2 regions of the Cytobacillus sp. FSL R5-0377 genome follow, and region 1 is predicted to be linked to the other one. Evidence: riboswitches for the same ligand, from Rfam matches in the RefSeq annotation. Region 1 holds a riboswitch; the other holds the start of a gene.
What was found. A riboswitch is a leader RNA that binds a small molecule or an ion and turns the genes downstream of it on or off. The one in region 1 is predicted to bind lysine.
Positions count from the first base shown of each region.

Region 2: it holds a riboswitch for lysine, as region 1 does, so the genes downstream of both, NSQ49_RS17655 (aspartate kinase) here and NSQ49_RS16000 (Na+/H+ antiporter NhaC family protein) in region 1, are expected to answer to the same signal.

Region 1 is NZ_JBBORA010000001.1:3,140,531-3,148,380, forward strand. Features, by position in the region: gene sufU (Fe-S cluster assembly sulfur transfer protein SufU) at 1-129, shown strand, start outside; gene sufB (Fe-S cluster assembly protein SufB) at 235-1,632, shown strand; gene NSQ49_RS15980 (DUF72 domain-containing protein) at 1,789-2,634, shown strand; gene NSQ49_RS15985 (YunC family protein) at 2,752-3,054, shown strand; gene NSQ49_RS15990 (HD-GYP domain-containing protein) at 3,561-4,655, shown strand; gene yunB (sporulation protein YunB) at 4,872-5,618, shown strand; lysine riboswitch at 5,684-5,890, shown strand; gene NSQ49_RS16000 (Na+/H+ antiporter NhaC family protein) at 6,047-7,624, shown strand.
Region 2 is NZ_JBBORA010000001.1:3,466,762-3,474,611, forward strand. Features, by position in the region: gene NSQ49_RS17630 (enoyl-CoA hydratase) at 1-605, shown strand, start outside; gene NSQ49_RS17635 (electron transfer flavoprotein subunit beta/FixA family protein) at 863-1,636, shown strand; gene NSQ49_RS17640 (electron transfer flavoprotein subunit alpha/FixB family protein) at 1,678-2,655, shown strand; gene trxA (thioredoxin) at 2,833-3,147, shown strand; gene uvrC (excinuclease ABC subunit UvrC) at 3,450-5,243, shown strand; lysine riboswitch at 5,374-5,553, shown strand; gene NSQ49_RS17655 (aspartate kinase) at 5,745-6,974, shown strand; gene NSQ49_RS17660 (IS1182 family transposase) at 7,099-7,850, opposite strand, start outside.

The DNA.
Region 1 (7,850 bases):
GATCTTGATCTTGGCGATATCGAAGCTCTTCAGGGAGTTTCCCAATTCCCTGCCAGAATCAAATGTGCCACTTTAGCATGGAAAGCAATGGAAAAAGGTGTTGGCACAGAGAAAGAAGAACAGGAATAAATCAATCAAACGTTTGATTAATACTTTATGATCTGTCTTGTGTGCTAAAATACTATGAAATGATAGGGTGTACACCCTTTCCTATATGAATGGAGGAATACGACGATGGCAAAAAAAATGCCTGAGATCGGCGATTATAAGTATGGTTTTGCCGATAAAGACGTTTCCATTTTCCGATCAAAACGCGGTTTGACAAAAGAAATTGTTGAAGAGATTTCAAAATTGAAGGAAGAGCCACAATGGATGCTTGACTTCCGTTTAAAATCACTGGACCATTTCTATAACATGCCTATGCCGCAATGGGGCGGAGATTTAGCGTCATTAAACTTTGATGAAATTACGTATTATGTTAAGCCTTCTGAGAAGACTGAACGTTCTTGGGATGAAGTTCCTGATGAAATTAAACAGACCTTTGATAAATTAGGTATTCCTGAAGCAGAGCAGAAGTATCTTGCTGGTGTTTCTGCACAGTATGAATCAGAGGTTGTTTACCATAATATGCAGGAAGACCTGGAAGCAAAAGGAATTGTATTCAAGGATACCGATTCGGCTCTTCGCGAAAATGAAGATATTTTCCGTGAGCACTGGGCAAAGGTTATCCCTCCAACAGACAACAAATTTGCTGCATTAAACTCAGCCGTTTGGTCTGGCGGATCGTTCATCTATGTTCCTAAAGGTGTTAAAGTTGATACGCCATTGCAGGCCTATTTCCGCATTAACTCTGAGAACATGGGGCAATTTGAGCGTACCCTTATCATTGTTGATGAAGGCGCACATGTACACTATGTAGAAGGCTGTACTGCACCTGTGTACACAACCAACTCACTTCATAGTGCGGTTGTTGAAATTATTATCAAAAAAGACGCATATTGCCGTTATACAACCATCCAAAACTGGGCAAACAACGTATACAACCTGGTTACAAAGCGTGCGGTTTGTGAATCAAACGCAACAATGGAATGGATTGACGGAAACATCGGTTCAAAACTGACAATGAAATATCCGGCAGTTATCCTTAAAGGAGAAGGCGCACGCGGCATGACCCTTTCCATTGCATTAGCAGGCAAAGGGCAGCATCAGGATGCAGGTGCAAAAATGATTCACCTTGCACCGAACACGTCTTCAACGATCGTGTCAAAATCGATTTCCAAGCAGGGCGGTAAAGTAACATACCGCGGAATCGTTCACTTCGGCCGCAAAGCTGAAGGTGCCCGTGCCAACATCGAATGTGATACGTTAATTATGGATAACCAGTCAACTTCAGATACAATTCCATACAATGAAATCCTAAACGACAACATCTCTCTTGAGCATGAAGCGAAGGTTTCAAAAGTATCAGAAGAACAGCTATTCTACCTTATGAGCCGTGGAATTTCAGAGGAAGAAGCAACAGAAATGATCGTAATGGGCTTCATCGAGCCATTTACGAAAGAACTTCCAATGGAATACGCAGTAGAAATGAACCGTCTGATCAAGTTTGAAATGGAAGGTTCCATCGGTTAATAGCTAATTTATGAAAACCCGTTTACCGGCCATGGTAAGCGGGTTTTTAAATAGGTAACAGGAAGTATATTATTTTTGGATAAATTGCTAAAGTGGAGATATAAAAATTAGTTCTCAGTTTATCGTGACAATACTTAGCCAAACGGAGGTATTTCAATGATTATCATAGGCGTAACAGGCTGGGGCGATCATGATAGCCTTTATACAGGCGCCATTTCGCCAAGAGATAAATTAAAGGAGTACGCCGGCCACTTCCCGACAGTAGAGGTGGACTCTGCTTTTTATGCCGTGCAGCCAAAACGCAACTCCGCCAAATGGGTTAATGACACCCCAGATGGTTTTCAATTCATTGTAAAAGCCTATCAGGGTATGACGGGCCATCAAAGAGGAGAGATCCCTTTTGAAAGCAAAGAAGAAATGTTTGAGGCGTTTAAGGATTCATTGGAGCCTTATATTGAGTCCGGCAAACTGGCAATGGTGCTGTTTCAATTTCCGCCATGGTTTGACTGTAAAAAAGCCAATGTTGATTATCTTCGCTGGTGCAAGGAACAGATGGGGGAGATCCCCTGTGCCCTGGAGTTCAGGCATCAATCATGGTTTCGGCCGGAGTTTAGGGAAAGCACGCTAAGCTTTATGAAAGAGGAAGAATGGATTCACAGCATCTGTGACGAGCCGCAAGCCGGTGAAGGTTCAGTTCCAACAGTTCTGGAAACAACCAATACTGACAAAGTGCTCGTTCGTTTCCACGGACGCAATTTTCACGGCTGGCAGAAAAAGAATGGGGACAACTGGCGTGAGGTCCGCTATCTTTACCGCTATAACGAAGAAGAATTGGCAGAATGGGCAGAACATCTAAAAAAGCTCAAGAAAAAATGTAAAAATGTATACGTCGTCTTCAACAACAACTCAGGCGGTGACGCGGCAGACAACGCTAAACAAATGATCGAAATGCTGAATATCGAATACCAGCAGCTAGCTCCCAGACAACTTGATTTATTTTAAAACCGGGTGACAGGCACCTATACCACTTCGGCAAACTGGTATAGGTGCCTGTCACGTTCACCCTTTTCCTTGTCCGTACATATTGTGTAAGGGAAAAGGAAAGGAGTGGGTGCAGGTATGATTGATTTGAAGCCGATTGAAATAGGTGGCCACACTTTTTTGAGTGTTTCGGTGCAGCTGCCGAAGACTAATCTGCTGGTGGTAACGAATGATAAAGGGTATATTATGTGCGGAGCCCTGGATGTAGCTTTGCTGAACGAAAAGCTTAAGGACCGAAAAGTAATTGCCGGCAGGGCTGTCGGTGTAAAAACGATAGATCAGCTGTTGAATGCCCCGCTTGAGTCTGTCACTTACGAGGCCGAGGAATTGGGCATTGTTAAAGGAACGATCGGAAAAGAAGCACTTCTCAAAATGATTTAAAGGCATGCCTTAAGAGGCTTGTCTTTTTTTATGGAGTTTTCGTAAGTGATGTTGCATGTTGAATCGTTTACTGAGGAAGGTGCGAGAGCGTTATTTGGTGTCCTGCCCAAATAACGGGGACAGCTGAGTTTCCGAAGGGGCAGGGCGTCCAGGAAGCTCAGGCACCAAGCCTCAGAAAGCGGAATTTAGGCTATTAAGGGACATTATCATCTTTGGAAAAACCTATCCGCACATAAAATTAGTTATCCGCACAGAAAAGCCGGCTATCCGCACAGAAAGAAATTTATCCGCACATAAATAAAGGCTTTCCGCACAGAAATAGATAACGGATTAAAAAAACAGCCCGGATTGAAGGATGACACAACAAAATTAATCGGAATTCCCTAAAAAATCTCTTCTTTAGAGAAGAACTTCCGCCAATGCAGGAATTTTGTCGTATAATGTAAATAAAACCAAATAATTCCCGAAATATAAAGTAGAGCAAAAAAAGGATATGGGAGATACATATGAGATTAGCAGCAACCAATACAATTGAGACTGGCAGTGTTTTGGCCAAAGCTATATATAATGACAAGGGTCAGGTCCTTTTGCATGAAGGTGTGGAGCTGGCTGATAAATTAATAAATAAACTGCAGGAAGTGGGTATTGCCTATGTGTATATCAAAGATCAGCGCACTGAGGATATCCAATATAAGAACCCTCTGAATCCCAAAATGCGGAAAAAGGCTATCGAAACCATAGAAACGGTTCTAAAGGAAGTAGAAGCAAATAAAGAATTTTCTAGCACTCTGGTCGTGGAGAATGCTTCAAATAGGCTCTCAGGGCTGATTCGCCAGCTAATCAGTGAAATAAGGGGAAATAAAGAGCTGCTTACGATCCTATCAGATGTTTATTCATATGATCACTATATTTTCACACATTCTCTGAACGTAACTCTTTACTCACTCGCAATCGGGATGAAGCTGCAGCTCCTGCCGAAGGAACTTGAAATCCTTGGGCTGGGTGCAATCCTCCATGATGTCGGAAAGATGAAGGTGCCTGCAGATATCCTTTTGAAACCTGGTAAATTGACATCTGAAGAATTTGAATCCATTAAGAAGCATCCCGAAGAGGGATTTAATATATTAAGAAAAGTAGAGACAATTCCTCTTCTTGTTGCACATTGTGCCTTTCAGCACCATGAACGATTGAATGGGTCAGGCTATCCTCGCGGACTACAGGGGAACGAAATTCATGATTTCGGCAAGATTATTGCAATTGCCGATGTGTTTGACGCAGTTACATCCAACCGCATATACAGGCAGGCTATGCTCCCGCATGAAGGCCTGGAAGTCCTGTATGCAGGGGCCGGCAAGCTGTTTGATAAGAAAGTCATTGAAGTTTTCCGTCAGGCGGTAGCCGTGTACCCGGTTGGTATTACTGTTGAGCTGAATGATGGAAGAAAAGGAGTTGTCTGCCGGCAGAATGCGGGACTTAGCGACAGGCCGGTCATCCGTATATTTGAAGAAAAGGGCAGAAACGTTGAGCCATATGAAGCAGACCTAGGGGCTGAATTGAATTCCGTTATTACGGGCTGTGATACGACTTTTGTACAACAATAAATTGAAACTTCAATCAGGGGATGGCTTATCCCCTTGATGGTTAGTTGAACCAATCGGGCCTTTACTGGCAGTTTGACCCCACTTATCCTCCTTTGATTCCGTTGACTCTTGAAGTGCGGTCTTATTGCCCGTTAGACTGCGATAAACTATTTTGGATTTTTGAGCCTAGTTCCCTCCTTTACAGCATACATATAGCATGTAAAGGGGGGATTTGTTTTGGCAAAATTTCGCGGCCGGCTGCCCCGGAAAGGTCCTCTTCCATTCCGCTATGTATTTCTTTTGACCTTTGTATTCTTCGTTATCTCAACAGCTGCCGGCCTTTGGATTATTAATGAAGGGCTTAAGCCCACACTCATGAGCTATGCAGATTCACAGACAAGGAAAATCGCATCATTGGTAATAAACAATGCGATTAACAAAAAAATTACCAATGTGATGGATTTGGAAGATATGTTTGAGGCAAGCGAGAGCGGTGTTGTCAGCATTAACGTGGAAAAGCTGAACAGAGTCAAAGCGGAAGTAACCGAACTGGTTCAGGATAATATTAAGAAAGCAGAAAAAGGCGATTTGGATGCATTGGAGTCTTTTACAGACGTAGAAATTAATACGGAGCAAATGCAGCACTCAAATGGAATTGTCTATTATGTTCCGCTTGGCCAGGCAACCAATAATGCACTCCTTGGTAACTTGGGTCCCCGTATTCCAGTGAAGTTTAATGCAGTCGGTTCTGTTACCTCCAATTTTATAACTGAAACAAAGGATCACGGCATAAATAATGTGGAAGTGAAGGTACTGGTCCGCCTGGACGTTCAGGTCCAAATTATCATTCCTTTTGCCACCAAAATTATTACAGTACAGGAAGATGTGCTGGCCGCTTATGGCATTTACCCGGGAAAGGTCCCGCAATTTTACAATGGCGGAGGAGGAACCTCGCCATCAATCGAAATACCGGCAAGCCAATAATACTTGCAAATAGTTTAGTATTTTGATAAAATTCTACTATAATTTCATAAAAACCTTATCATATCCGATGGGGTAGAGGTGCAGTATTCAAGAGTACGCTGAGTGAGGATGACAACAATGACCGCAGCCGAAAGGGAATGTTGCCGAAGTATGATTAGTGAGTCAGAACTAATCTTGCTGGGGTTACTTCGAATAGGAGTAACACTGTCATTATGAGGGGAAAGTATGAATATACTTTGTCAAAGCCTTCATAATGGGGAGCTACAGATCGTGATGGAGAAACTAATTACTTCAAAAGAGTAATGATAGATTTTTCTCTATCGTTACTCTTTTTTATTTTGACTCTGTCATCATCCTTGTTGTTCCCCTGATTGAAAACGGACACGCCTTAAATGGTGTGATCCCAAAAAACAAGAGGAGGACAAGAAATGGCAAACACGATTTTCTCCCTGCTGCCGCCTTTGGTTGCAATCGCTATGGTTATCCTGACCAGGCGCGTCTTGCTGTCATTGGGAGTGGGGATCGTAACAGCTGCATTATTGCTGGCTGAATTCAGCATTACAGAAACTTACAGCATTATTTGGGATGCTGTAAAAGGAATATTTGTTTCAGATGGAGAACTGAACACCTGGAATGTATATATTATTTTATTCTTGCTTGTATTAGGTGTTATTACTGCATTTATATCTATTTCAGGCGGAAGCCGCGCTTTTGGGGAATGGGCGATGAAGCGGGTTAAGACCCGTGCAGGCGCACAGATTGTCGGAGCTGTTTTAGGTATTATTATTTTCATTGACGATTATTTCAACGCTTTGGCAGTCGGCCAGATTTCACGTCCGATTACAGATCGCCAGCGTGTATCCCGTGCGAAGCTTGCGTATCTTATTGATTCAACTTCAGCACCTGTTTGTGTCGTATCACCGGTATCAAGCTGGGGTGCGTACATTATTGCATTGATTGGGACCATTCTTGCGGCCCATAATGTTACTGAGTATTCTGCTTTCTCTGCGTTTATTCAAATGATTCCAATGAACCTTTATGTTTGGTCAACTCTGGCCATTGTATTTATCGTAGCGTTATGGGGCATAGAGATCGGGCCAATGAAAGTTCATGAGAAGCGGGCAGCTGAAGAGGGGCTTGTAATGGATCCCGAGAAGCCGGCACCTGGTGAATTGAAGGATGATCTTCCTACAAGTTCTAAAGGATCTGTCGGAGATCTTGTATGGCCTATTATAGCTCTTGTAATCGGTACAGTGGGTTCAATGTTTTGGACAGGTTCACAGGCGGTTGAAGGAAATGCCACCGTTTTACAAATTTTTGAAAATACAGATGTCTCTAAATCCTTAATCCTCGGTGGCCTAGTGGGCCTAGTGGTTTCGTTAGGTTTATTCTTCCGTCAGGCCTTTGTTTTGAAAGGCGTTAAAGCAAATGTCTTCGGCAAAGGGGTATGGGAAGGGATTAAATCCATGCTTCCGGCTGTTTATATCTTGCTGTTTGCCTGGGCAATTGTGGATTTAATTGGCCGTTTGGAGACTGGAAAATATTTGGCGGGTATTGTGGAAAGCACAAATATGAGCACTTCATGGCTTCCGTTTCTACTTTTTGCCATAGCAGGAATAATGGCTTTCAGTACTGGAACTTCATGGGGATCATTTGGAATTCTGCTTCCAATTGCAGGAGACATTGCCGCTGCAACTGATATTACTCTGTTACTGCCGGCTATGTCAGCTGTTCTTGCCGGAGCGGTATTCGGTGACCATTGTTCACCGATTTCCGATACAACCATCCTTTCTTCAACAGGGGCTGGCTGTAACCATATAGACCATGTGATGACTCAGCTGCCATATGCCTTGATTTCTGCGGGGATTGCTGCAGCTGGCTATTTAATCATAGGTTTCACCAGCAGCACTGTAATCGCATTACTTGCAGTAGCTGTTCTTGTAGCGGCATTTGCCTTCTTTGGCCGCGGAAAGAAAGAATCCTGGCAGGAAAGCAAGGCAAGTTAAAAATTATTGAAAAAGACTTTCTCTTTGAGAGAGGCCTTTTTTGGTGCTGTTCATCGAAAAGAAAAAGGGTTCCCTCAGAGGGAACCCTCAGACTGTCGACAAACTCAATGAAAATTGAGCTTGTCTGCAGTCTTTCTTACGATTAGTCAAGCACCTTTAAACCGTTAATTTATTTTCTGTATAAATGAATCCCCTTCAACGTTGTGTTTGAAGAGGGGCCAGATTT
Region 2 (7,850 bases), 330 kb from region 1:
TCTTTTCAGCAGGTGCTGATATAAAAGAATTTACAACTATTGAAAGCGGAGAGGATTTCTCAAGCTTAGCGACCTATGGACAGAATCTTTTTGAGCGAATGGAAAAGTTCCCTAAGCCAATTATTGCAGCCATTCATGGTGCGGCGCTTGGCGGCGGCCTGGAGCTTGCAATGGGCTGTCATTTCCGACTTGTAGCTGATAACGCAAAGCTCGGTCTGCCGGAGCTTCAGCTTGGATTGATTCCCGGATTTGCGGGAACTCAGCGGCTTCCCCGCTATGTAGGTGCAGCCCGTGCAGCGGAAATGCTTTTCACAAGTGCCCCAATTACCGGGCTGGAAGCAGTGCAATACGGCTTGGCTAACCATTCTTATCCTGAAGAGCAGCTTTTGGAAAATGCCTATAATTTGGCAAAGAAAATTGCCAAGAAAAGCCCTGGCTCCATTAAGGCAGCCATTGAGCTATTAAACTATGGAAAAACGGGACAATTCTACGAGGGTGTAAAAAAAGAAGCGGAATTATTCGGAGAAGTATTCGTATCTGAAGATGGGAAGGAAGGTATATCAGCGTTTATTAATAAGCGGGAGCCAAACTTTGCCGGAAAATAGTGCTTAAAAGATTTGAGCTGAAAGATTTCATTCATCCTAATAATCTATTATAATAGACATGTAAGCGTTTTATTTAATTTTTCACAAGTTTTGTTATGGTCTGTGAGCGAGCGCCCGCTCAATTCTAAAATAAGCGGGCAGTTCCAGGCAGATCAGCCTTTCTGTACGCTTTAAATTTTTTTAATCTTTTGAAGTGAAGAAATGTTTTAATTAATGGCTTTGTTTTCTGACACTGCCTAATTACTAGGAGGGAAATCATGAACATCTACGTATTAATGAAGAGAACATTTGATACTGAAGAAAAAATTACAATCTCCGGCGGCAAAATCAATGAAGATGGCGCTGAGTTTATCATTAATCCATATGATGAATATGCAATTGAAGAAGCAATCCAGGTTCGTGATGCGAATGGCGGAGAAGTAACAGTTGTTTCTGTGGGAACAGAAGAAGCTGAAAAGCAGCTCCGTACCGCTCTTGCGATGGGTGCAGATAAAGCAGTTTTAATAAATACAGAAGATGATATTGAAAATGGGGATCAGTTCACGACGGCAAAAATCTTATCCGAATACTTGAAGGACAAAGATGCTGACTTAATCATTGCTGGAAATGTAGCAATTGATGGTGGATCTGGACAGGTTGGACCGCGTGTAGCAGAGATTTTGGGCATTTCCTATGTAACAACGATTACTAAGCTTGATATTAATGGCAGTTCTGCCACAGTAGTGCGTGATGTTGAAGGGGATTCAGAAGTAATTGAGACATCTCTTCCATTATTGGTCACTGCCCAGCAGGGTCTGAATGAGCCTCGCTATCCATCCTTGCCGGGAATTATGAAGGCGAAAAAGAAACCTCTTGATGAGCTTGAGCTTGACGATCTTGATCTTGAAGAGGACGATGTTGAAGCTAAGACAAAGACAATTGAAATCTATTTGCCGCCTAAAAAAGAAGCGGGAAAAGTTCTTGAAGGCGAATTGGAAGATCAAGTTAAGGAACTGGTGAAGCTTCTTCATACTGAAGCTAAAGTTGTCTGATCATCAATAACTGATTAATAATAACGCAGGGGGTAAAACATATGGCTAGAAAAGTATTAGTGTTAGGTGAAGTCCGTGACGGTTCATTGCGTAATGTATCCTTCGAAGCTGTTGCAGCCGGAAAGACTGCATCAGAAGGCGGAGAAGTTGTAGGTGTTTTAATTGGTGACTCTGTAAGCGCTTTAGCTAATGAAATGATCCACTATGGTGCTGACCGTGTTGTAACAGTTGAAGATGAGAAGCTGAAGCAGTATACTCCAGATGGTTTTTCACAGGCGATAATGGCTGTGATTGATTCCGAGAGTCCGGATGGCCTGATTTTTGGACATACAGCATTGGGAAAAGACCTTGCTCCTAAAATTGCTGCCAAGCTTGAGTCTGGTTTAATCTCTGACGTAACAAGCCTTGAAGAAGCAGGAGGCAACCTGGTCTTTACACGCCCGATTTATTCAGGCAAAGCATTTGAGAAGAAAATTGTGACAGATGGCCTTCTGTTTGCAACCATTCGTCCAAATAATATAGCTCCTTTGGAAAAGGATGAATCAAGATCAGGAGATGTTGCTTCTGTTGCTGCTGAAATCAAAGATCTTCGCACAATCATTAAGGAAGTTGTCCGCAAAGCGAGTGAAGGTGTTGATTTATCTGAAGCTAAGGTTATTATTGCTGGCGGCCGCGGTGTTAAGAGTGAGGAAGGTTTTGAGCCATTAAAAGAGCTTGCTGCTGTTTTAAACGGAGCTGTAGGGGCTTCACGCGGTGCCTGCGATGCAGATTATTGCGACTATTCATTGCAAATTGGACAGACAGGTAAGGTGGTAACACCAGATCTGTATATTGCATGCGGTATCTCAGGAGCTATTCAGCATTTAGCAGGGATGTCCAATTCCAAAGTAATCGTAGCCATTAACAAGGATCCGGAAGCCAATATTTTTAAAGTAGCTGATTACGGTATTGTCGGAGACCTGTTCGAGGTTGTTCCGATGCTGACAGAAGAGTTCAAAAAGCTAAAAGTAAACGCATAAGATAGTTGAACCAATGGGCGGCAATTGGCCGCCCATTATACATAATGTCATGCTGAAAGAAAGAGAATAATCTCCATTAAACAGGGTAAATTACGATCGAGCAGATTATTCGCAACATAGTATAAACGATGATATACTGTCGTTAGTATTTGAGTTAAATTTTAGGAGGCATATCAAATGGCTATTACACACGCAACTGACCAAAACTTCACTGCCGAAACTGGTTCGGGATTAGTATTGGCAGATTTCTGGGCTCCTTGGTGCGGCCCTTGTAAAATGATCGCTCCTGTATTAGAAGAACTTGATTCTGAAATGGGCGATAAAGTGAAAATTGTAAAACTCGATGTCGACGAAAATCAGGAAACAGCCGGCAAGTTTGGCGTAATGAGCATCCCAACTCTAATCGTTTTTAAAGACGGTGAAGTGGTTGATAAAGCTGTTGGATTCCAGCCCAAAGAAGCTCTTGCTGAATTACTTTCAAAGCATGCTTAATCTATAAAGAAAATCCCGGTGTCCCATGCGGACATCGGGATTTTTTTATCATGTGTGCTTAGCTGTTATGCTGCAGGTCCCCGAGCTGATATAATAAGTATGCAGCCTTTCTATGCAAACTAATCTTCATGGCCAGCTTGTAAATCAAGTTGTGACGAAGTTTTTTAATAAGGTAAATTTAATCTTTGCCCAAGGCTGTTTTTGCAACAGACAACATTGATAATTGGAAAACCACAAATTATATAAAAAAACCTTGCTAAAAGGCTTGTAATAGAAATTTTAATCCGGGGAGGTGGAGAGCCATGAATGAAACGATAAAAAATAAGCTGATGCTGCTTCCTGCTCAGCCAGGCTGCTATTTAATGAAGGACAGGCAGGGAACCATTATCTATGTGGGGAAAGCTAAAATCCTCAAAAACCGGGTCAGATCCTATTTTACAGGCTCACATGACGGTAAAACACTGAGACTTGTTAATGAGATTGTAGACTTTGAGTACATTGTCACTTCTTCAGACATGGAAGCACTAATACTTGAGATGAATCTGATTAAGAAATATGATCCCAAATATAATGTAATGCTGAAGGACGATAAAAGCTACCCTTTTATTAAATTGACGGCAGAGCGCCATCCCCGTCTGATTACAACCAGAAAAGTAAAAAAGGACAGGGGAAAGTATTTCGGCCCTTATCCCAATGTGCAGGCTGCCAATGAAACAAAAAAGCTGCTTGACCGTATTTATCCCCTCCGCAAATGTTCAACTCTTCCGGACAGAGTTTGCCTTTATTATCACTTAGGCCAATGTCTTGCACCGTGTATAAAGGAAGTAAGTGAGGATCAATACAAGCTAATGACAGATGAAATTGCGAAATTTTTAAATGGCGGATACAAAGAGATTAAAAAAGACCTTACTGCAAAAATGACAGCTGCGGCTGAAGAACTTGACTTTGAAAGAGCAACTGAACTCAGGGATAAAATTGCCCATATAGATGCAACGATGGAAAAGCAAAAAATGACAATGACGGATTTTACCGACCGGGATGTATTTGGATATGCGGTTGATAAAGGGTGGATGTGTGTACAGGTCTTCTTCATCAGACAGGGCAAGCTCATCGAACGGGATGTATCTATGTTCCCGATTTATAATGAGCCGGAAGAAGAAATTTTAACGTTCCTCGGCCAGTTTTATACTAAAGCGAATCACTTTAAACCACGTGAAATATTGGCACCCGATTCTGTTGATTCAGTCATGGCAGAGCAGCTTCTAGACGTAAAAGTACTAAAGCCCCAGCGCGGGCAAAAAAAAGACCTGGTGAAGCTTGCATATAAGAATGCAAAAATTGCTCTTCAGGAGAAGTTCTCATTAATAGAGCGTGATGAAGAACGGACTATTAAAGCTGTGGAAAATCTGGGGGAACAGCTTGGAATTTATACTCCTCACCGGATTGAAGCATTTGATAATTCAAATATACAGGGAACAGACCCTGTTTCAGCCATGATTGTCTTTATTGATGGGAAACCGGAGAAAAGAGAGTACCGTAAATATAAAATAAAGTCCGTCAAAGGTCCTGATGATTATGAATCCATGAGAGAAGTAGTCCGGCGCAGATATACACGGGTGCTGAAAGAAGAACTGCCGCTTCCGGACTTAATCTTAATTGATGGAGGAAAGGGGCATGTTGAAGCCGTACGGGATGTTCTAGAAAATGAGCTTGGTCTGGATATTCCGATTTCAGGCCTGGTGAAGGATGAGAAGCACCGAACTTCACAGCTTTTATATGGTAACCCTTTACAAATTATTCCGCTCGCAAGGAACAGCCAGGAATTTTACCTGCTGCAGAGAATTCAGGATGAAGTGCATCGCTTTGCGATTACTTTTCATCGCCAGCTTCGCGGAAAAAGCGCCTTTCAGTCTATTTTGGATGAAATTCCAGGCATAGGCGAAAAGCGAAAAAAACAGCTGCTGAAGGCCTTTGGATCTGTAAAGAAAATGAAAGAGGCGTCAATTGAGGAGTTTAGAAAAATAGGTATACCCGCGAATGTAGCTGAAGAGTTAAAGCAGAGGCTTGAGGAACAAAATGGAAATACTAAGTCTTAAATGGATATAGACAGAAAAATTCAGACATGTTATACTAATTGAAACTTTATATCAATATCACTTTATAGCGATAAAGCACATGTCCTTTTAGTTTGAATAATAAAATCAAAACTATTGGACTTAATCGTTAAGTGAAGGTAGAGGTGCGAACTTCATCAGTAAAAGCTTGGAGAAGAATGAGCTTCCATGAAAAGCTTTGAAAGGGTATGTTTGCCGAAGTGGGGAAAATCTCATCATTTTTTCTGCTGGTTCTGCATTGAATAAATGCAGGATTGTCAGGACATTGCCGTCCTGGAGAGCTATCTCACTGTGTTTGCTCACTTATACATTTTGGCTGCACAGCAATGGGATAGTTTATCTATTCCATTGCTTTTTTTATTGCCAAAAAGGGCAGGTTACATTTTAGGCCATTGTCAAATACAGCAGAGTCAATTGTCATGCTTCACTTACATAGGACGGCAAATCAACAAATTACGAGTTCTTCAGAAAGAAGGGAAAGCTGTGGGTATCATTGTGCAGAAATTTGGAGGCACGTCCGTAGGGACTGTAGACAGAATTCAAAATGTCGCCAATCGGGTAATTGAAGAAAAAAAACGGGGAAACGATGTGGTTGTGGTTGTTTCAGCAATGGGCAAAACAACTGATCAGCTCGTTGGCATGGCAAGGGAGATCTCTCCCTCACCAGATAAACGGGAAATGGACATGCTGCTTACAACGGGTGAACAGGTAACCATCTCTTTATTAGCGATGGCATTAAATGCAAAAGGACATCCAGCCGTTTCTTTTACAGGATGGCAGGCAGGTATTAAGACAGAAGCCGTTCATGGCAATGCGAGAATAGTGAATATTGAACCAGAGATCATTCAGGGGGAATTAAACCAGGGGAAAATTGTAATTGTAGCAGGCTTCCAGGGGATGACTGAAAATGGTTCCATCACAACACTTGGCCGCGGCGGGTCTGATACAACAGCTGTTGCACTGGCGGCAGCACTTAAAGCTGATAAATGTGATATTTATACAGATGTTACCGGCGTGTTTACAACCGACCCCCGCTTTATAAAGAATGCCCGAAAGCTGCATTCTGTTTCCTATGATGAAATGCTTGAGCTGGCTAATTTGGGTGCTGGTGTACTTCATCCAAGAGCAGTTGAATTTGCTAAAAACTATGGCCTTCCGCTTGAAGTGCGTTCAAGCCTTGAGAAGGAAGCAGGAACAATCATTGAGGAGGAAGTAAAAATGGAACAAAATTTAGTCGTGCGCGGTGTAGCTTTTGAAGATGACATAACAAGGGTAACGATTATCGGTCTTCCGAACTCACTGACTGGGCTGTCTACTATTTTCTCGGCGCTTGCCAAAAATCACATTAATGTTGATATCATTATCCAGAGCATGACAGAAGCCCAGACAACTAACCTATCATTCTCAATTAAGAATGAAGATTTGACAGATACAGTGAAAGTTATGGAAAAGCACAGAGAACAATTAAATTATGAACGCATTGAGTGGGAATCCGGACTTGCCAAAGTCTCGATTGTCGGCTCAGGCATGATTTCCAACCCGGGTGTGGCTGCAGAAATGTTCGAAGTGCTTTCAGCGAACGAAATTCAGGTGAAAATGGTAAGCACGTCAGAAATTAAAGTGTCGGCGGTTGTGGAGAACGGCAGAATGATTGATGCGGTTGATGCTTTACATGAAGCATTCAACCTGACTGTTTCTGCAGTTAAGGCGTAATTCAGAAGATATGAACAATAAGCTATCATAACTTGATAGCTTATTGTCAGACCGTAGACAAACCCCAGTTTCATTTTGTGAAACTGGGGTTTTATCATATTTTTCAGTTGGCATACCTCAATAATTAAGCTGGACATGGTCCTCGCCATGTCCAATTTGCCAGTTTCTTAAGGTTCATAGCAGCGAAAGTAAGCATCGCCTGCATTGAAACTTTTTTAAGCCCTCTTAGGGTCGTCCAACGCATGCCATGCTTTTCTTTTGCATCCGCAAAGACACGTTCGATCGTTTCTTTGCGCTTTGCATATAACGTTTTATTCAGTTCGGTATGTCTCAGATGTTCCACTTCATCTATGTAACCCTGCCATAAATGCCGATGAATCATTTTAGTGTGATTTTGGCTTTGAGTACAACGTTCTAAAAGAGGGCATTCTTTACACTTTTGTGGATTTGAAGTGTACTGTTTGTAGCCATCTCTAGTCGTTGTGCGGTAAGGAAGGATTTGTCCTTCAGGACAAATATAGCAATCAAAATGTTCATCATATACGTAGTCGTACTTTTTAAGATATCCGTCTTTTGTTCTCGGACGAGTGTAGGGCATAACGGGTCTAATCTCTTGATCCATAAGGAATTTTGCTATGTGGGGTGTCTTATATCCAGCATCAACTGCGATAGATTCAGGCTTTCCAACTTTATCCCTGACTTGAGTGACGAGTTGGTCTAACATGCGACTATCATGAACATTTCCACCAGTGACAAGAGAACCTAAGATAAACCCACGAGAATCACATGCTGTATGAAATGAATAAGCAAATAATTTCTCCCGTTCATCTTTTACATAATAGCCACTTTCAGGATCTGTTGTACTGACCTTTATTT